2 regions of the Pseudoalteromonas sp. TAE56 genome follow, and region 2 is predicted to be linked to the other one. Evidence: predicted binding sites of a transcription regulator. Region 2 holds the regulator's gene; the other holds the start of a gene.
What was found. Region 2 encodes NrdR, which represses ribonucleotide reductase genes. Its sites were predicted from a motif close to AAACACNANATNTNGTGTTT; they were not measured.
Positions count from the first base shown of each region.

Region 1: nrdA (class 1a ribonucleoside-diphosphate reductase subunit alpha) is a predicted target of NrdR. The motif match lies at 2,114-2,133, and genes of this name have one in related genera.

Region 1 is NZ_AUTN01000144.1:22,719-33,698, forward strand. Features, by position in the region: gene gyrA (DNA topoisomerase (ATP-hydrolyzing) subunit A) at 1-277, opposite strand, end outside; gene ubiG (bifunctional 2-polyprenyl-6-hydroxyphenol methylase/3-demethylubiquinol 3-O-methyltransferase UbiG) at 454-1,164, shown strand; gene L656_RS0118210 (HAD family hydrolase) at 1,164-1,844, shown strand; gene nrdA (class 1a ribonucleoside-diphosphate reductase subunit alpha) at 2,253-4,535, shown strand; gene nrdB (class Ia ribonucleoside-diphosphate reductase subunit beta) at 4,601-5,731, shown strand; gene yfaE (class I ribonucleotide reductase maintenance protein YfaE) at 5,731-6,003, shown strand; gene pbpC (penicillin-binding protein 1C) at 6,083-8,428, opposite strand; gene L656_RS0118235 (alpha-2-macroglobulin family protein) at 8,445-10,980, opposite strand, start outside.
Region 2 is NZ_AUTN01000131.1:26,800-37,779, reverse strand. Features, by position in the region: gene glyA (serine hydroxymethyltransferase) at 92-1,348, shown strand; gene nrdR (transcriptional regulator NrdR) at 1,717-2,166, shown strand; gene ribD (bifunctional diaminohydroxyphosphoribosylaminopyrimidine deaminase/5-amino-6-(5-phosphoribosylamino)uracil reductase RibD) at 2,331-3,455, shown strand; gene L656_RS0115350 (riboflavin synthase) at 3,483-4,136, shown strand; gene ribBA (bifunctional 3,4-dihydroxy-2-butanone-4-phosphate synthase/GTP cyclohydrolase II) at 4,166-5,278, shown strand; gene ribH (6,7-dimethyl-8-ribityllumazine synthase) at 5,380-5,844, shown strand; gene nusB (transcription antitermination factor NusB) at 5,860-6,270, shown strand; gene thiL (thiamine-phosphate kinase) at 6,316-7,290, shown strand; gene L656_RS0115325 (phosphatidylglycerophosphatase A family protein) at 7,287-7,772, shown strand; gene L656_RS0115320 (ligand-binding sensor domain-containing diguanylate cyclase) at 7,811-10,897, shown strand; gene dxs (1-deoxy-D-xylulose-5-phosphate synthase) at 10,971-10,980, opposite strand, start outside.

The DNA.
Region 1 (10,980 bases), on a different contig from region 2:
CCATACGAACTATCGTGTCATAAACTGCACTGTCGCCGTGTGGGTGGTATTTACCGATTACGTCACCGACCACACGGGCCGATTTTTTGTAAGGCTTGTTCCAGTCATTACTAAGCTCGTTCATTGCAAACAAAACGCGGCGATGAACAGGTTTTAAGCCGTCACGTACGTCTGGTAATGCACGTCCTACGATTACGCTCATTGCGTAATCTAAGTAGGAGTTTTTTAACTCGTCTTCAATATTGACTGGCAGAATTTCATTGGCGAGATCAGTCATTTGATATCACATTCCTTCAGTATCAGCTCTCAACAACCCGGTATTGGGTATTAAGAGTATTGTTATTATTTCTAACAGCCATGCTATCACAATTAATTTTAATTTACAGGCGCAAAACTTTGCGATTTATCAATTTAGCCCTATATAATGGCCTCAGATTGACGAGGAAGTATTTTATGACCGAACATCAAAATGTAGATCACGCAGAAATAGCAAAATTTGAAGCCATCGCTGAGCGTTGGTGGGACCTAGACGGAGAATTCAAACCTCTTCACGAAATTAACCCGTTACGACTAGACTTTATAGCAAACAAAACGCAAGGCTTATTCGATAAAGAAACACTCGACGTTGGCTGTGGTGGCGGTATTTTAAGCCAAAGCATGGCACGCATGGGCGCAAAAGTAACCGGTATCGACATGGGTCAAGAGCCGTTAACTGTTGCTAAATTGCATAGTTTAGAGACAGGCGTAAATGTAGATTACATAAAAATACCGGCAGAAGAGTTTGCTTCGCAAAACCCAGAGCGCTTTGATGTAATAACCTGTATGGAAATGCTTGAGCACGTACCCGACCCAGCTTCTATCATTCATGCTGTAGCCGCACTTGCCAAACCAGGCGCGGATGTGTTTTTTTCAACCCTTAACAAAACACCTAAAGCATATTTATACGCCATTGTTGGCGCTGAAAAACTTTTAAAAATGGTACCTGAAGGTACACACGACCATAAAAAGTTTATAAAACCTGCACAGCTTATTGCATGGGCAGAGCAAGCCGGTTTAAAAGTCCGTGCAAGTACAGGGCTTTCTTATAACCCACTATCAAAGCAATATACGCTCAATAGTGACGTTAGCGTAAATTACATACTTTATTTTGAGAAGTTAGCTTAATGGCTAACTCTCAAGCCCCTCATCCCCTTATAGAGTACGATGCATTTTTATTTGATTTAGACGGCACCCTACTCGACACCGCTGATGATTTAGGTGCCGCTTTAAACGCAGTCCTTATTAGCAATGAAATAGAACCTGTTAGTAGTGATATATACCGTCCCGCGGCATCTAACGGCGCAGGCGCATTATTAGAGGCTGGTTTTAAAGAATTATGGGACAAACAACACCAAAGCGAGCTTATAAAGCAATTAGTTAACGAGTACGCTGCAAACATAGCAAAGCACACGCATTGCTTCAGCGGTGTTGAATCGTTACTTATCACCCTTGATCAGAAAAAGATCAAATGGGGGATCATGACTAATAAGCCTGGCTTTTTAACCGATCCTTTAGTGGCAGCTATTCCTGCATTGAAAAATGCCAGTGTAGTAATAAGTGGCGACACCTTAACTGAAGCTAAGCCATCACCTTTACCACTGCTACACTGTGCAAAGCTCATGCAAGTAGAACCAAAGCGCTGTTTATACATTGGTGATGCGCAGCGAGACATACAAGCAGGCAAAGCGGCAGGTATGCATACCGCAACGGCTCTTTGGGGTTACATCCCAAGTAGAGATGAAGCGATAGCTTGGGAAGCCAATTTTAACTGGCTAAGTCCAATTGACGGTTTTAACCATATATAGTGTCATGTTAATTATTAAACACTATATATTGTGATTGTGTTAGTTTTCACACAAAGCTTGCTGATAAAAAAAGCAGTCAAAATTTATTTTTAAAATGCGTAAATTTAGCAGATCATTAGTTGATTTTTGCATATTTCAACTTAAATGATTGTTCGAAGGTGAGTGTCTACTAACACAAATGCGTTATCCCAAAGTTATCCACAAATAGGGGCAATTATGTCCCTTGCAAAACAACTCAGACCACACTATCTTGTGATCTCTAAATTGAACAACACCAGATATTGTGGCCAAATGTTATTCAATTAAATTCGCCAATACGGTGAAACCTATAATAAATGAGTATGTACCTTGCTTCGGCGAGGTATAAAGCATTGGTCAAAATACATAATTCCCAAGGAATACAGGCAAATGAACCAACAGTTATCTGTAAGCAAACGTGACGGGCGCAAAGAGCCACTTGATCTGGATAAGATCCATCGCGTTATTGAATGGGCCGCCGAAGGTTTAAACAACGTTTCGGTTTCGCAAGTTGAATTAAAATCGCACATTCAGTTTTACGACGGTATTCGTACCAAAGACATCCACGAAACCATCATTAAAGCAGCAGCGGATCAGATTTCAAAAGAATCGCCTGATTATCAATACTTAGCTGCACGTTTAGCTGTATTCCATTTACGTAAAAAAGCGTATGGTCAATTTGAACCACCACGTTTATTTGACCACGTAACAAAAATGGTTGGCGATAAACGCTACGATGCTCACTTATTAGTAGATTACACAGAGCAAGAATTAGACGAGCTTGATGCATACCTTGATCATTCTCGCGATCTTAACTTTAGCTACGCAGCTGTAAAACAGCTTGAAGGCAAGTATCTCGTTCAAAACCGTGTATCGGGTGAAATATACGAAAGTGCACAGTTTTTATATATTTTAGTAGCAGCAAGCTTATTTTCAGACTACCCACGTGAAACACGTACTGATTACATCAAACGTTTTTACGACGCGGTATCATTATTTAAAATATCTCTACCAACGCCAATTATGTCAGGTGTACGTACGCCTACTCGCCAGTTTAGCTCGTGTGTATTAATTGAATGTGGCGACAGCCTTGATTCAATTAACGCTACATCGTCTGCAATCGTTAAATACGTATCACAACGCGCAGGTATTGGTATTAACGCTGGTCGAATTCGTGCTTTAGGTAGCCATATTCGTAACGGCGAAGCGTACCATACAGGTTGTATTCCTTTTTATAAGCACTTTCAAACAGCCGTTAAAAGTTGTTCGCAAGGTGGTGTACGCGGCGGCGCTGCAACTTTGTTCTACCCGCTTTGGCATCTAGAAGTAGAGAACCTACTTGTACTTAAAAATAACCGTGGTGTAGACGACAACCGCGTTCGTCACCTTGATTACGGCGTACAGTTTAATAAACTAATGTATTCTCGTTTAATTAAAGATGACTACATTACATTATTTAGCCCATCAGATGTGCCTGGCCTTTACGATGCATTTTTTGAAGACCAAGCTGAGTTTGACGCACTTTACGTAAAATACGAACAAGACGAGTCTATTCGTAAAAAACGTATTAAAGCCATTGAGCTTTTCTCTATGTTTGCGCAAGAACGTGCAAGTACAGGTCGTATTTATTTACAAAATGTTGATCACTGTAATACACACAGCCCATTCATTTCTAAAGTTGCGCCAATTCGCCAATCTAACTTATGTTTAGAAATTGCATTGCCAACTAAGCCACTTAACAACGTAAATGACGAAGAAGGCGAAATTGCCCTTTGTACACTGTCTGCGTTTAACTTAGGTGCAATAGAGTCACTTGATGAGCTTGAAGAGCTAGCTGAACTTGCAGTACGCGCACTTGATAACTTACTTGATTTCCAAGACTACCCTGTACCGGCGGCTAAAAATGCAACTATGGGTCGTCGAACGTTAGGTATAGGCGTAATTAACTACGCTTACTACCTAGCTAAAAACGGTAAGCGTTATTCAGATGGTAGCGCAAATGCATTAACACATAAAACCTTTGAAGCTATTCAATATTACTTAATGAAGGCATCAAACGAGCTTGCTAAAGAGCGTGGCGCATGTCCTAAGTTTAACGAAACAACGTACTCTCAAGGCATTATGCCAACAGATACGTACAAACGTGATTTAGATAAAATTTGTGATGAGCCACTTCATCTTGACTGGGATACACTACGTGCAAATATTAAAGAGCACGGTATGCGTAACTCAACACTAAGTGCATTAATGCCATCAGAAACATCGTCGCAAATCTCTAATGCAACTAACGGTATCGAGCCACCACGTGGACATATTAGCGTTAAAGCAAGTAAAGACGGTATTTTAAAACAAGTTGTTCCTGAGTATGAGCGTTTAAAAGATCAGTACGAGTTACTATGGGACATTCCATCAAACGATGGTTACTTGCAGCTTGTTGGCATAATGCAAAAATTTGTTGACCAAACAATTTCTGCAAATACAAATTATGATCCAAACAAGTTCGAAGGCGGTAAAGTACCTATGCAAGTCTTATTAAAAGACTTACTAAGCGCGTACAAACTAGGTGTTAAAACCTTGTATTACCACAATACTCGCGATGGCGCCTCAGATTCACAAGAAGATGCTCCAGAAGTGGAAGATGACGATTGTGAAGGCGGCGCGTGTAAAATATAACTGCTGATTTTTATTTTAAGCGGGCATTTAGCCCGCTTTTTCTGATAGTTTTTTGAGTGATAAACATGTCTTATACTACTTTTAGCCGAAACCATAATAACCAAATGCAAGAGCCAATGTTTTTTGGCCAAACTGTAAACGTATCTCGTTACGACCAACAAAAATACCCAATTTTTGAAAAGTTAATTGAAAAGCAACTGTCTTTCTTTTGGCGTCCTGAGGAAGTAGATGTAAGTAAAGACCGTTTAGACTTTCAAGCATTACCAGATCACGAAAAGCATATATTTTTAAGCAACTTAAAATACCAAACACTGCTTGATAGTGTACAAGGTCGTTCGCCAAACGTGGCTCTACTTCCAATCGTATCGCTACCAGAGCTTGAAACATGGATAGAAACATGGGCGTTCAGTGAAACAATTCACAGCCGCTCATACACACATATTATCCGTAACGTAACACAAGCACCTGAGCTTATTTTTGATGACATTGTTAGCAACGATAAAATTAGCGAACGTGCTGATGCCGTAACTAAATACTACGATGACTTAATTAACTCTGTTTCGCTTTACAACTTATACGGTGAAGGCAAACACGAGATTAACGGTAAAACAGTTATCATTAATTTATTTGAGCTTAAAAAGAAGCTTTACCTTGCAATGATGTCTGTAAATATTCTTGAAGCAATTCGCTTTTACGTAAGCTTTGCATGTTCGTTTGCGTTTGCTGAGCGCGAGCTAATGGAAGGTAACGCTAAAATCATCAAGCTAATTGCACGCGATGAAGCACTTCACCTTTCGGGTACTCAGCATATTTTAAACATTATGCAAGACGGTAAAGATGACCCAGAAATGGCGATTGTTGCAGCCCAATGCCGCGACGAAGCGATTAAAATGTTTGTTGATGCTGCAGAGCAAGAAAAAGAGTGGGCTGAGTATTTATTTAAAGATGGTTCAATGATTGGCTTAAATAAACATATTTTATGTCAGTACGTTGAATACATTACTAATGCACGTATGACTGCCATTGGCTTGCCAGCACAATTTGAAAATAACAGTAACCCTATCCCATGGATAAACTCGTGGTTAGTGTCTGATAACGTGCAAGTAGCGCCTCAAGAAGCAGAAATTAGCTCATACCTTGTTGGTCAAATAGACTCTCAAGTTGATGCATCAGAATTTGGTGATTTTGATTTATAATGAGTGACAAGTCTACTGCAAGCATAACGCTTGCAGAAAACAGCCAGTGTATAGAATTTACCGCTGGCTGCCCTTCTCTTCTACAGTGCTTAGAATCCATGAAAATAGACGTTGCATTCCAATGCCGCGAAGGTTACTGCGGCGCCTGTAGAGCAACGTTAGTGTCAGGTAGTGTTGAATATAACGAAGAGCCACTTGCGTTTGTGCGCGAAGGCGAAATACTCCTGTGCTGCTGTAAACCCAATGGCAATGTAAGTATTAATTTAAAGTAGTCTAAACGCTAAATACAGTTTATAAACGCCAATCTAATTGTTTAATACCCGATAACTAGCTCTTTAGCTTATTTACGTATCACTGAACGAGCTTTACACGCATTGAAACTGATGCGCTACGCCCTAAATTATCAACCACTCTTACGTCAAATTCGCCTACTTGCGGGTGCCAGAAAAAAGGCGTATCTCGCTCTACTTTACCAACAAAGCTGTTATCTACAAACCAATATAAAATACGTGAGTCTGTATCTGTGATTGCGCTAAAAGGCAGGCCTTCTTGCTTCAATTTACTGGCTCTTATCGTGTAGCTAATTAAATTACTCGGGGATGTAATACTCGGTGCTGAGCCTCGTGTACTCGTGTCATTAATTAAGCATGAATCTAAATAAGGTGGAGGCTGGCGTTTAACAATGCCTGCTTGTTTAAATAATCTGACTAAGTCAGATGGCCAAAATTCATAAACTGCCTTTGTAGTTGTAGATTCAACATACTGACAAGCACGTAATCCCGATACTTTATCAATATAAATTTCACGATGTACATCGGACACTTTAATTGGCGACTTACCTGGAATAAAAAGCCCTTTTTCTGTTTTAGGGCAATGCACATCAGGTAAATCACCTGTTGTTGAACAAATATCTACTTCTGTAATATTTAAACCACCTGGTTTTATATTGCCTTTGATTAAGCCGTAACTATCTAATGAACGTATTATTTCAAAAAATAAAGGCGCGGCTGCTTGTCGCCCAATATAAGATGGGTGCCCTTCTCCTGAGAAATTACCGACCCATGTAGCTAAAACATACGGACCAACAATACCTACTGACCATGCATCGCGAAAAGCAAATGAAGTACCTGTTTTCCAATATACAGGATATGATTGTCTTCTTTCTTTTTGAAATGAAATTTCATCAACTGCACTATTTTTACTTAGCATTTGTAAAGTCAGGTAGGCTGCCTCTGGGCTGATGAGTTGCTTGATATGATTGTTTTGATTATTTGGGTTGTTTTGGTTAATAACAGTGGCGTCTTTTTTTAATATAACTTCATCCTTATACACCCCTAAATTAGCTAACATAGCGTATAACTTAACGAGCTCTAGCATCGTTACTTCACTGCCGCCCAGCGCAAGCGCTAAACCATAAAACTCTTTGGGCTGAAGCTTTTTAACATCGGCTGCAACGAGTAAATCGTATAGCCCAACTTTTTGTAAGCGATACATCAAATTAACAGCAGGCACATTACGGCTCAGCACTAGCGATTCAGTAGCCGATATAGGCCCTAAAAACTGCTGATCGTAATTCTCTGGTGTATATCCTCCAAAGCGTTTGGGGGCATCTTTTACAAGCGTTAATGGATGAATTAACCCTTCGTCTATAGCAAGCGCATAAATAAATGGTTTAAGGGTTGAACCTGGTGAACGTTTAGCTCTTACACCATTTACTTGACCGCTAATGTCATTATTAAAAAAATCCACAGAGCCTAATTCAGCAACTACTTCCATAGTTTTATAATTTAGTAAAATAGCAGACGTATTACTGAGCCCGTCTCTATGCCTGCGATTAATGTAATTTCTTGCATGGCGCTGAAGTAAGTTTTGTAAATTAAGGCCTATCGACGTTTTATATTCTCCAGGCTTTAGGTGCGGGTACTCGCTTTGTAAATTGTCAATAAAATGTGGAGCTTCAAAAGGCAAGTCTGAAGAGGCATATACCTTTATCGGTAATTGCATAGCTGCTAGCCAATGTTTATCGTCTGGGTGGGTTTCAAGCCAACGAGTAAACAGTTTTTTTCTTGTTTCTAGCAATACCAGTTTAGCCGATTTTTTAATGGGATTTCGTTTGGTTGGGTTTTGCGGGATTAAGCTAAGTAATAATGACTCAGGTAAATTAAGATCAATAGCTGGTTTCTTAAAATAAATTAAACTGGCTGCACCAACACCTTCAATATTTGATCCATAAGGCGCTAAGTTAAAATACGCCTCGAGTATTTGGTTTTTACTGTAGTGTCTCTCAATTTGTAACGCTCGAAGTATTTGTTCTACTTTTCCAAAAATAACATGCGTGTTCATCCCAAAGTGCAACCGGGCTACTTGCATTGTTATTGTTGACGCACCGACTCGGTGACTTCTTTTAATATAGCTAGTATAAAACGCATTTATTAAAGCAATAAAATCGATACCAATATGCTCATAAAAGTCTTGGTCTTCATACAATAAAGTAGCTTGTTGAACGCTCAAAGGGATTTTATCTATTGGCGTCCATAATCTATATCTATCGTCTGCGGCTAAATTTAAACGAAGTAATTTATCACTGCTATCGTAAAAAGCCGTTGAGTAAGCATTGGGCTGGGTAATATCAGGCTTTGGAGTAAACAAATACAACAGCACTGCAAGCAGTGCTGTTGTAAAAAAAGCCGTTTTCATTATAAAACTAAACTTTTTATTTAGCGGCGGTAACATCAAAACGACCCGATTTTGAGTGCGCTTTAATACTTAAATCATACATAGATTCAGCATAAGCCGATGGCACTACAAAGCTGCCAGATGTAGTAGCCTTAATCTTGTAAGTAAGCTCAGTCATGCTATCGCCAAAGCTGCCATACAATATAACGCGATCCTCTCGTATATCTTTATAATCAGAGGTCCAGCGATTATAACTATTGCGAACGCTGTCTCTGAGTACTTCAAACCCACCAGGTAGTAAATCAATAACAGCAACATCCGAAATATTTTTACCCGTTGTACTACGCACTCGTAATACAACGTTTAGTTCTTGACCTTGAACAGCGGTGGTTATCACATTACCTTTATCGTCTTGGTATTCTCTGACAACTTCTAAACCATTACTTAATGACTTTTGTGGCACGTTTGTATCAAAACCAGCTTGGCTCATCATGTAAAATGAGCGAGGTGGCGCTAATACATCAAGCGTTTTAACGTCATTTAAAAACGAGGCTTTAGGATAAGGTGTATAGGTTATGTCTAATGCCTCTTTTTCTGCCATTGTCGTTGTTGCCATTATTTTTACATCTTCAGGCTGGGCTTGTGATAACGCAACTTTTGAGTATGCCGTCATAGCAAGTACAGACCAAGCAGACGACAACGTGTTGTAGTCTCCTTTAAAAATAGGGTCAACGACATTAAACAAATCATCTTTAGTTAACTGCTTTAAGCGAGCAGGAAAATGTTTTGATAACAAATAAATATACTGTCCGTCGTGAGCTAAACGTGAGTCGTAAGCGCCCCAATTATCGTGCTGGGTATCTTGCCCAATTTTATAGCTATTGATCAGTGCTTGCGCTTTATCGCTTGCACGTAATAGCTGATAAGTTGCGCCCATAAACGCGGACGTTATATCTTGTTGCCATACTTTGCTATTACTCGCATTTACACTTTTTTCTAAATCAGATAAGTAATTAGTTGTTACCTCACCTTGTCGTGTTAGCAAATAAATAGCATAAGCTCGGTTTCTGTCATTCGTCTCTAAAGATCGGCTCGCTATACTGCGCACACCTTCAAAACCACTGTTCCACATATCATAAGGTATTGCTACGCCCGCTTCTTTTGCATCTAATAAAAAATGCATAACATAAAGAGAAGAATAAATAGATGCACTAGAATTACCCGGCCATAACATAAATCTGCCATCAGGTAACTGACGTTGACGAAGGGTATCTATTAAGTTGTTTATACGCTCATGTTTATAAGATACATTGCCCATATAACTTGGGTGTTCTAAATAACTCAGCACCGGAAACACACTACTCACTACTTGCTCGGTACACATATGAGGAAAGTTATCTAAATAACTAATAAGACCATCAACAAGCGCTAACGGGCTTTGTGAAGCGGTAATATTATTTTGTGATAAGTTAGGATATAGCTGTCTCGAAACCACTATTTCTTTTTTACCTGATTCACTAAAGCCACTTTCAAAGCTACTAACAAATGCAACCGCAGGGCGCACACTTAACGTTGCTGTGCGTTGGCTAACATTGTCACCCGATAACGCAGTAAATGTAATTGATGCAGCGCCAAGCTTATCAAGCACTTTCACTCTAAACGTTAATGTGTCTTCTGATTTTTCATCAATATTTAGCGTTAATTTTTTATCGCTTATTATTTCAATGTTGCTTGAAGTAAGCGCTTCTACCGTAATTGGCAGTTGTTTACCTGAATCCTCAACGCCATTAGCAATACCAAGTACAATATTAAACTCATCGCCTGGTGCTGCTGTCGTTAATACATTAGGAGTTAATACAAAGGGCCCTTTCACAAGTGTTGTACTTTCTTTAACACCAACACCCTCGTCATTTACGGCAATAGCAATTACACGTACCTGACCTGCAAAAGTATCTGGGATAGTAAACGTATGTTTTTTCGTTTTAGCATCAGCCGATAAAATACCAGACCAAAATGCGACTGGTTTTTGTACCTTACGAGAAAACGGGTTAAGTTGCTTGCTCTTGCGGTTCATTGCCATTGATTCTGCATAACCACCACCCGCAGCTGCAAGCTCTTGCACTAGTTTAAATTCAGGTAAAATAAGATCAACAATTTGCATGGTACTGACTTCTAAAGCACGCTTTTGTAAGAAGTGATTTAACGGCTTTGGCGTCCGATAATTCGCCACTTGTAAAATACCTTCATCTACAGCAAATAACAGAACACGTGAAGGTGATTTGGCACTATATGAAATGACTAAATCGTCACCTGGTTTTACTTTATCAGGTATGTTTACGTCAAAATCTATTGCGCGTTTACTACGACCAATCGCAAATGGTTTAACTGCGTAGCTTAATGGGCTTGTAAATATTTCTTTCGATTCAAGGCTTCGAACAAATGAAACATTAACATACGCATTGCCTTCTATCCCTTGAGGTAACGTTATGGTTTGTATGCTACTTGTTGTTTTACTCTCAAACCATTTAAAAGCGTGTACTTTATTAGTTTCAATTGTAATTAAACCCGAGCCA
Region 2 (10,980 bases):
ATCCTCAACTTAAGAGCGTAGGCAAAGAGTCGTTTAAAGCGTACAATAAAGCCTCTAAAAAACACCATACACGTTGCCCTAGGAGACCCCAATGTTAGAACGTAGCATGAATATTTCGGATTTTGATCCAGAGTTATTTGACGCGATAACCAAAGAAACTGCTCGCCAAGAAGAGCATATCGAACTAATCGCTTCAGAAAACTACTGTAGCCCACGCGTACTAGAAGCGCAGGGTTCACAGCTTACAAACAAATACGCAGAAGGTTACCCTGGCAAACGTTATTATGGCGGTTGTGAGCATGTAGATGTTGTTGAGCAATTAGCAATTGACCGTGCTAACGAATTATTTGGTTCTGACTACGCTAACGTACAGCCACATGCTGGTTCGCAAGCAAATGCAGCTGTTTTTCTAGCATTATTAGATGCTGGCGATACTGTACTAGGTATGAGCTTAGCTCATGGTGGTCACTTAACTCACGGTTCTCACGTAAGTTTTTCTGGTAAGCTTTACAACGCAATCCAATACGGACTAGATGAAGCTACGGGCGAAATTGATTATGCACAAGTTGAAGCACTAGCACTTGAGCACAAACCAAAAATGATCATTGGTGGTTTCTCAGCGTACTCAGGTATTGTTGATTGGGCTAAATTCCGTGAAATTGCTGACAAAATCGGTGCTTATCTGTTTGTTGATATGGCTCACGTTGCGGGTTTAATTGCGGCAGGCGTTTACCCAAGCCCAGTTCCTCATGCACACGTTGTAACTACAACTACGCATAAAACACTTGCAGGCCCTCGTGGTGGTTTGATTATTTCTGCATGTGGCGACGAAGCAATCTACAAAAAGCTTAACAGCGCTGTTTTCCCTGGTGGTCAAGGCGGTCCTTTATGTCATGTTATTGCAGCAAAAGCAGTGGCATTTAAAGAAGCACTTCAACCAGAGTTTAAAGTATACCAAACACAAGTTGTTAAAAACGCAAAAGCAATGGTCGCAGTTATGCAAGAACGTGGCTACAAAATCGTATCTGACAAAACTGAAAACCACTTATTCTTACTCGATTTAATCGACAAAGATATTACTGGTAAAGATGCAGACGCAGCCCTTGGTAACGCTAATATCACCGTTAATAAAAACTCAGTGCCAAACGATCCACGTTCACCGTTTGTAACATCTGGTTTGCGTATTGGTTCTCCTGCAATTACTCGCCGTGGTTTTAAAGAAGCAGAATCAAAAGAGCTTGCTGGCTGGATTTGTGACGTACTAGATAACATCACTGATGAATCTGTACAGGCGCAAGTTAAAGAAAAAGTTAAAGCAATTTGTGCAAAATTACCTGTTTACGCTTAATTGCATAAGCAGCAGTAATTGAGAGCACATAGGCTAAGGGCCTGTTTATCTTTCGAGGTTTAATTTGCAGTAGTATGTTTGGTTTTTAGGCAAGGCAGAGTCTATGTAGTGTGGTTACTCCACACAAATAGGCGATAACGCAGCATAAATGCCAAACATGCACTGCCCTCGGGTTCGTCCTAGGGGCGATTTACTCTTTGTTGCTCGGTTTTTACTTAGCCCACTAGGTTACAAACCTCGCGCCGCGATTAAATCGCCCCTAGATAGAACAAATTTAATCCTGAAAGGTCAACAGGCCCTATTTTTTTGCTAAGATAAAAGACCGCTATTTAGCGGTCTTTTTTGTTTTAAAACGGAAGTACCGAGCTATGCATTGTCCATTTTGTACCGCAAAAGATACTAAAGTTATTGACTCACGCCTTGTTGGCGGAGGCCATCAAGTTCGCAGGCGTCGTGAGTGTAACGACTGCCACGAGCGCTTTACTACATTTGAAGGCGCTGAACTGGTTATGCCTCGTGTTATTAAACAAGACGGCAGCCGTGAACCATTTAACGAAGATAAATTATTAAATGGCTTAAATCGCGCACTCGAAAAGCGCCCAGTGAGCACAGAGCAAGTAGATGAAGTCGTGAATATAATAAAATCGCAACTACGCGCAACGGGTGAGCGAGAAATTTCAAGCCATTTGGTGGGTGAATGTATTATGGAAGCCCTCAAAAAGCTCGATAAAGTAGCGTACGTAAGATTTGCATCTGTTTATCGCTCGTTTGAAGATATACGCGAATTTGGCGAAGAGATTGCCCGCTTAGGGGAGTAATACCAATTTTATTAAAACATGATCATTCTATCGCATTAAATAGCGCACTCACTGCGTTAAAAATTATTTATATAGAATAACTATATGTCATAATTTTCGCCTTGTTATTACGCTATTTTCTTAGCGCTATAATAGAACACTTATTTAACGCAATTGGTATAACAATGCAAAGCCAAACTACTTTTACCGAACATGACGAAATGTATATGGCACGCGCCATAGAACTTGCCAAAAAAGGCGAGTTTACTACCACGCCTAACCCTAATGTTGGCTGTGTATTAGTTAAGAATAATCAAATAATTGGCGAGGGTTTTCATCAATTAGCAGGTCAAGGCCATGCAGAAGTAAATGCACTGGCAATAGCGGGTAATAATGCACAAGGTGCAACGGCTTATGTAACGCTTGAACCTTGTAGTCATTATGGGCGTACGCCACCGTGTGCTGAAGGCTTAAAAAAGGCGGGCGTTGTAAAAGTAATTGCCGCTATGGTTGATACAAACCCACAGGTTGCGGGCAAAGGCCTTAAAATACTGAGCGATGCCGGTATTGAAGTTGCTTATGGATTACTTGAATCACAAGCACGCGCACTTAACGTTGGCTTTTTTAAGCGAATGGAGCAAGGCTTACCTTATGTGACCTGTAAAATGGCAGCAAGTATAGATGGTAAAACAGCGCTTAAAAATGGACAAAGTAAGTGGATCACAAGTCCAGCGGCTCGCCAAGACGTACAATTATACCGAGCGAAAAGTTGCGCTATTTTAACTGGTGCCGATACCGTGTTAGTAGACGATGCTAAACTTAATGTACGACTAAGCGAGTTGCCTTGCACGCTACCTACCAATTTACCGCTTCGCCAGCCCGTGCGTGTTATTATTGACTCTCAAAACCGTTTAACGCCTAACCTTGCTTTATTTAAAATCCAAAGTGATGTAATAATATTTACGACTAAGGTTGATAAATCATTGCAATGGCCGCATTTTGTAAAACATATTGAAGTAAGTGAAAGCAATGGCAAAGTTGATTTACAGGCTGTTTTAGAAAAGCTTGGGCAACTAGAGTTTAATAATGTTTGGCTTGAAGCTGGGGCAACACTTGCTGGTAAAATGACAGAGCTTGATTTAATAGATGAGTTTGTTTTTTATTTAGCGCCTAAACTCATGGGTCATGATGCAAAAAGTTTAGTTAATTTTCCTGAATTGACGAGTATGCAAAACACCGTTGATTTAACATTTAATGAATGTGCGCGCATTGGTGACGATTTACGTATCACCGCGTTAAAAACTCATTAAAATCACTTAATAAAAAAGAGTAGCGCTATGTTTACTGGGATAATAGAAGCCACAGGCAAAATTGCTTTATTACAAAAAAAACAAGGCGACTTAGCCATTCGTATCCAAAGTGCTGATCTTGATATGAAAGACGTAAAGCTAGGCGACAGCATTGCAACCAATGGCGTTTGCTTAACCGTAGTTGATAAACATATTGACGGTTTTAGTGCTGATTTATCTAACGAGACGATTGGTTTAACCGGTTTTGCTCACTATGCTTTAGGGCAAACGGTGAATCTTGAAAAAGCCATGCAACCTGTATCGCGTTTGGGCGGTCATTTAGTGTCTGGCCATGTTGATGGCATAGCAACTATTACAAGCATTACAGCAAACGCTCGAGCAACAGAATATTGGCTTACAACCGAAGAAAGTTTAATGAAATACATTCCGTACAAAGGTTCGGTATGTATTGATGGTATAAGCCTGACAGTAAACGCTGTAGAGGGCAATAAATTCAAATTAACAATTGTCCCACACACGAGTGAGCAAACCACAATTGCTCATTTTAAAGTAGGTACCCAAGTTAATTTAGAAGTCGATCAAATTGCACGTTATTTAGAGCGCCTTATAAAGGGTGCAGAGCAACCAACGGGCTCTGATATTTCGATGAGCTTACTCGCTAAAGCGGGTTTTATTAAATAACGAAACTGACAACTTACACGAGCAAATTTATGAATTTACACAGCGCGCAAGAAATCATCGATGATATTAAAGCCGGTAAAATGGTTATTTTAATGGATGATGAAGATAGAGAAAATGAAGGCGATTTAATAATAGCTGCTGAGCATATTAGCGCAGAAGCGATTAACTTTATGGCCACTCATGGCCGTGGTTTAATATGTTTAACCATGACGCAAGAGCGTTGCGAGCAACTTGATTTACCGTTAATGGTTAAAAACAATGGTGCTGCATTTTCGACTAACTTTACAATGTCGATAGAAGCATCAAAAGGTGTTACAACCGGTATTTCAGCTGCAGATAGAGCGCGTACAGTACAAGCGGCTATAGCTAAAGGCGCAGTCCCAAGTGATATTGTTCAGCCTGGTCATATTTTTCCCATTATGGCACAACCTGGTGGCGTGTTAACTCGTGCAGGACACACTGAAGCAGGTTGTGATTTAGCGCGTTTAGCTGGGCTTGAAGCATCATCTGTTATTGTTGAAATACTTAATGCCGATGGCACTATGGCACGACGCCCTGATTTAGAAGTTTTTGCGAAAGAGCACGGTATTAAAATTGGTACTATTGCTGATTTAATCGAATACCGTAACTTAAACGAAACAACAATTGAGCAAGTTGCAAAATGTAAGTTACCAACTATTCACGGTAAATTTGATTTAGTTACTTACAAAGACACAATTGACGGCCAATTACATTACGTTTTGCTTAAAGGCGATATAAAAGAGCAAGAGCCGACAAATGTACGTGTACATTTGCAAAGTACCTTTAACGATATTCTACTTTCAGATAGAAGTGCTGACCGTAGTTGGGGCCTTTCAGAAGCAATGGCTTATATTGCTAAAAACAAAGGTGCTTTAGTTATTTTAGGTAAACAAGAAAGCACTGAAGAATTAGAGGCGACTGTAAAAGCATTCGCAGCAGCTGATGCTGGCGAAAGTGTTACGCCACGTAAATTTAAAGGTACATCGCGTACTGTTGGCGTAGGCTCGCAAATACTTGCAGATCTTGGAATTAAACAAATGCGATTAATGAGTCGGCCTAAAAAGTACCATGCACTTTCGGGCTTTCATTTAGAAGTTGTTGATTACGTTGAGCCGCAATAAGCGCTCTGCTTTTAACTAGTCTATTATTTTATTTTTATGGTATGATGCGCAGCAATTTTTGCGCAATCGCAACCGCTTGAACTTATTTTTAGGGTTATCAAATGAAAATTATTGAAGGTAATAAGTACGCTCCAGGCAAGAAGTTTGCCATTGTCATTTCTCGTTTTAATGACTTTATTGGTAGCAGTCTCCTTGCAGGTGCTGTTGATGAGCTAAAACGCACTGGTGGCGTATCTGATGACGACATTACCGTTATTTATGTACCAGGCGCGGTAGAATTACCTTTAGCGGCTAAACGCGTTGCGGCAAAAAAAGAGTATGATGCAATCATCGCATTAGGCGTAGTGATCAGAGGTGGGACACCACACTTTGACCTAGTTGCTGGCGAATCAAACAAAGGTCTTGCGCAAGTATCACTTGAGTATGATATCCCGGTTGCATTTGGCGTATTAACCACAGAAAGCATTGAACAAGCAATTGAGCGTGCTGGCACCAAAATGGGCAACAAAGGCGGCGAAGCTGCTTTAGGCGCGCTTGAAATGGTTAATGTGTTAGATAAAATTTAAGTTTAAGGAATTTTTGTGAAACCAGCAGCAAGACGTAAAGCACGTATCTTAGCACTCCAAGCCGTTTATTCTTGGCAAATAAGTGGCAATCTAATTGCCGATATCGAACAACAAATGTTGATCGAGACAGACGTTACTAAAATAGATGTTGAATACTTTAAAGATTTAGCGACAGGGGTTGCTGTAAATTACAAGCAACTAGATGAAGCTGTATCACCACATTTAACACGTCCGTTTAATGACTTAGATATGGTTGAGCGCGCAATTTTACGTTTAAGCAGCTATGAACTTAAGTTCCGTGACGATGTACCTTACAAGGTTGCTATCAACGAAGGTATTGAGCTGGCCAAAATATTTGGCGCTGAAGATAGTCATAAATTTGTAAACGGTGTACTTGATAAAGCTGTTAAGCATTTACGCAAGTAAGTAACCGTTAAAGAGGGGAGCCGGCATAGGCCGGCTTTTTTGTGTATGAAGGAATTTGAATTAATTAACCGCTACTTTAAAGGTCGCGGGATCACCCGTCGTGATGTAAACCTAGGTATAGGGGATGATTGCGCTTTAGTAACCGTTCCACAAAACTGCCAACTTGCCGTTACAACAGACACTCTTGTTGCTGGCGTACACTTTTTCGATGATATTTCCCCTCGAGCATTAGGTCACAGAGCGCTTGCTGTTAACTTAAGTGACTTAGCGGCAATGGGCGCTGAGCCAACATGGGTTTCAGTTGCGTTAACTTTGCCAAGTATTGACCCACAGTGGATTGAAGAGTTTACTGAAGGCATGCATGAAATTGCTGAGTACTTTAATGTGCAAATTATAGGTGGCGATACCACACAAGGTCCATTAACTATTACTATTTGTGCTAAAGGGACTGTTCCAGAAGGTACTGCACTTCGCCGTAGTGGTGCAAAAGTAGGTGATTGGATTTATGTTACGGGTCCGCTAGGTGATGCTGGACTTGCAATTGAATCTCGCAAGCAAGGTATAAATATTGAGCCAGAGCATTTAAAGTACTTAAATAAACGCTTTGACTTTCCAACACCACGAGTTGCTGCAGGGCAGGTGTTACGAGGCCTTGCATCATCCGCTATTGATGTATCGGACGGTTTAATCGCAGATCTAAGTCATATACTAGATATGTCGCAAGTAAACGCTGTGGTGAACATTGAAAGCATTCCGACCTCAGATGCAATGCAAGCAAGCCTTGATTTTAATCAGCAGCTTCCATTTATTCTCAGTTACGGTGATGATTACGAATTAATTTTTACTGTACCTGATAGTAATAAAAGTATGTTAGATATAAAACTACGTCAGTATGGCGTAGATGCAACATGCATAGGCCAAATTAAAAGTGGCGATGGCCAAATTGAGCTTTTACACAACGGTGAAAAGTTTGATTTTAAGCAGCAAGGTTTTGAGCATTTTGCAAAGGAGCTGGTTTGAACAAAAACCGAAAGTTTAATTTAAAGCGTCCACATCAGTTTTTTGGTCTGGGCTTTGGTACTGGGTTAGCCCCTAAAGCACCTGGTACATTTGGTACATTTGCTGCACTGCCATTTATTTTTATGACTATGTATTATCCACTATGGCTGCAAATTGTGTTTGCTGTAGTGATCAGTATATTTGGTATATGGGCGTGTGGTAAAACAGCTGATGATTTAGGCGTACATGACCATCCTGCTATTGTATGGGATGAAGTGGCGGGTTATTACATTACAATGATTGGCGCAGCACTTAGCTGGCAAACATTACTCGTGGGTTTTTTGTTATTTCGCTTTTTTGATATAGCTAAACCTGGCCCAATCCGTATGCTAGATAAGCGAGTACATGGTGGTTTAGGTATTATGGCCGACGATATACTAGCGGGCATTTTTTCGCTTATATGCTTACAGGCGTTAATAAAAGTGGGTTTACTACCCTTTTAATTTTTTATATTTGATTTGTTTAACTAGGTGGCAGCAATATGATGCGATTTTTACTGGTTTGTGTACTGATGTTGTGCGCGACACCAAGTTGGGCTTCAATTACTGATTACGTAGTTAAGCAATGGAATATAAAAGATGGTTTACCTTCGCAATCGCTTAAAAGCGTAGTACAAGACCAGCAAGGATATATGTGGCTTGGTACTCAGTTTGGCTTAAGTCGTTTTGATGGTACAACATTTACAAACTACAATACGCAGAATAGCCCATTCTTGCCTAGTAATGGTATTAATAAACTTTTAGTCGATTCAAGTGGTTTGTTGTGGGTGGGTACCAAAAGTGGTTTAGTAGTTATTAATCCAGCCACATTTGCAGCGCAAGAGTTTAATATTAAAGGTCCAGTAAGAGATATTCTTGAGGACTCTAAAGGCAGCATATGGATTGCAGCCAATGGTTTGTACTATGTAGATAGAGGGCAAGTTGATTTACGCACTCAAGTAAATGGACCCCTACCTATTGTAAATGCTACCGTAATTACCCAAATTGTTGGCTCTGTTAGCCAAATGGCACTCTCTCCTGAAGGTATTTGGCTGGTTAACGATCGTCATTTATTACGCCTTACAAAAAATTCATCTGATTTTTCTAAACTACGTTTAGAACTTACCGCTAAAATATCGTTACCAGAGCGCTTAGCGCAAACCATAGTGCACGATTTATCATTCTTAAATGGTAATTTGTATATAGCCTCTGAGCTAGGTGCATACTTTTTAGATTTAGATGACGAACTAAGACCTTTTCCTTTACCTAATGCAAATAACTCAGCCGTTTATAAGTTTATGAGTGATACCGATGGTGGGTTGTGGGTCTCAACTTACGGGCGGTTATTGTTCAGAGATAAAACTGGTGAGTGGCAATGGGTAGAGCCAAGCCAACTTGATCAAAGCATATGGTTTGCTGATATTTTTAGAGATGATAAAAATAACGTTTGGTTAGCAAGTTTTAGTGAAGGCTTATGGCTTGCCCACGAAGGGCGAGTAGAAAGGCATTCAGCAGTTTCAAATATGACCGAATCTGTTATGGCTATTAGCCAAGCTCCCGATGGAAAACTGTGGGTTGCTAACAAAAGTGGCATTGGTTATTTCGATTTAGATAAAAGTTTTATTAATTTAGTTCCAAGTAGTAAATATGGATACGCGTCAGTACACGATCTCCAATTTGACGGTGAGCGATTATATATAGCCACTGGGCGTGGCTTATTTGTTTTTGAAAACAAGACACTCTATACAGTCCCTGGTCGAGCGCTTCGCGATAACCCGGTATTTGCAATAAGTCGCTCTAGTAAAGGCGGTTTTTGGATTGGTACAGGACGTGGTTTATACCGATTAAATTATGCTGGTTTAACACCTTTTGCATATAACGCTTTTTTAGGTAGTAAGTTTATTACCTACGTATTGGATAAAACAAATTTTGGTGTGATTGGTACTAGTAAAGGCGCATATTACTTTACAGACCGTGGCATTGAAAAAATTGGTGACCAAACAACACTTGAAAGTGCATACGTAACTAGCGTGCTACATATAGATGGCGTGGGTATTTTAATTGGCTCTCTTAACGATGGGCTTTTTTACAGAAGTACACAAGGGCAGTGGCGCCAACTCGATGCAGCTAATGGTTTACCGTATGGTTCTATATTCAGCCTAGAATATGATGAAAAGTTAAAACATGTTTGGGTAAGCACCATGAAAGGTGTTTACAGAATGCCTGTAGCGCAATTTAAAACAGAGATAAAAAGCTTAAAAGTTGAAGAAGTAATTTCATCTTTTGACCGCCAACTCGATGGTAAAGCGAATCAATGTTGTAGTGGACTAGGGCATGATGCAGTAGCTGACACTGGCAATTCTATTTGGTATCCAAGCTTACAAGGTGTTGTTGAAATCCCTAAAAATGTAGAGCTATTTGGCGTGCTGGCATTAAAGCCAACAATTGAAACAATAACAACACCACTTCGTCATTTAACCACCGCTGCACTTGGTAAAAAACCATCATTAGAGACAGACGAACGTGATATAACGCTTACTTACACTGCTATTGATTACTATGCACCAAACAGTATTGAATTTAGATATAAACTAAGTGGCTTAGATAGTGACTGGCGCTATGCTAATACTCGACGTGAAGCTATTTATACTAACTTACCTCCAGGTTCGTTTTTGTTTCAATTAGAAGCAAAACGCCAGGGTGAAGACTGGGCTAAAGCACAAGAGGTAGAGTACGGTTTTGTAGTGCCTGAGCGCTTTGATGAAACCATTTACTTTAGGCTTTTAATTACCAGTGGCTTTATTTTGCTTTTTTATCTCATTTTTTGGGTGTTTAGAGCGCAAGAGCGCAGAAAACAAGAAGCATTAGAGGGCTTGATCACCGAGCGTACCCTAGAGCTTCGTCAAGCTAATGATAAATTAGGCCAAGTGAATTCACAGCTTAAATTAGTTAGTCACTCAGATGAGCTAACAGGGCTTCGTAGTCGTCGCTTTTTGTTTGATCAACTCCCTAAAGATATTGAACACTTTCAACGTAATTCACAATCGCTGCAGGCACAAGGCAAGTCACTGGTGCTGGTAATTATTAACTTTGATAACTTCAGTCGTATTAACGATGCCTACGGCCCAATTGCTGGTGATAGCTGCTTACAACAAATGGCTGCATTATTAAATTCACGTACGCAGGGCTCTGACTATGTGGCGCGTTGGAGTGGTGATGAGTTTTTATTATTATTACGTGACTTCAAATGTAATAAAATAGACAGCTACGCAGCGGATCTTTGTAAAGTAATCGCGGCTAATTCATTCCAATTACCAAATGGAAAAACAACTAATATTACAGCTTCAATTGGGTGGTCATTCTATCCGTTACCACTTCTAGGTGGGCAGGTAATTAGTTGGGAGACATCTATTAACCTAGCGGATATTTCACTGCACCAAGTTAAAAAGCGCGGTGGTGATGGTGTTGCAAACATTACGTTTGATGATCAGCTTGATGCATTTGAGTTTGAACAAAATTCTAACGTTGATCAACAATTGGGTATTTTACAAAGTAATGGTTTAGCTGATATTAAAGTGTGGATGCGCTGATGAGCAATATTTGACATTAAAAAAGGAGCCTAGGCTCCTTTTTTAATGTGCTGAACTTTAGATGTATAGGAAGTTAATTTATA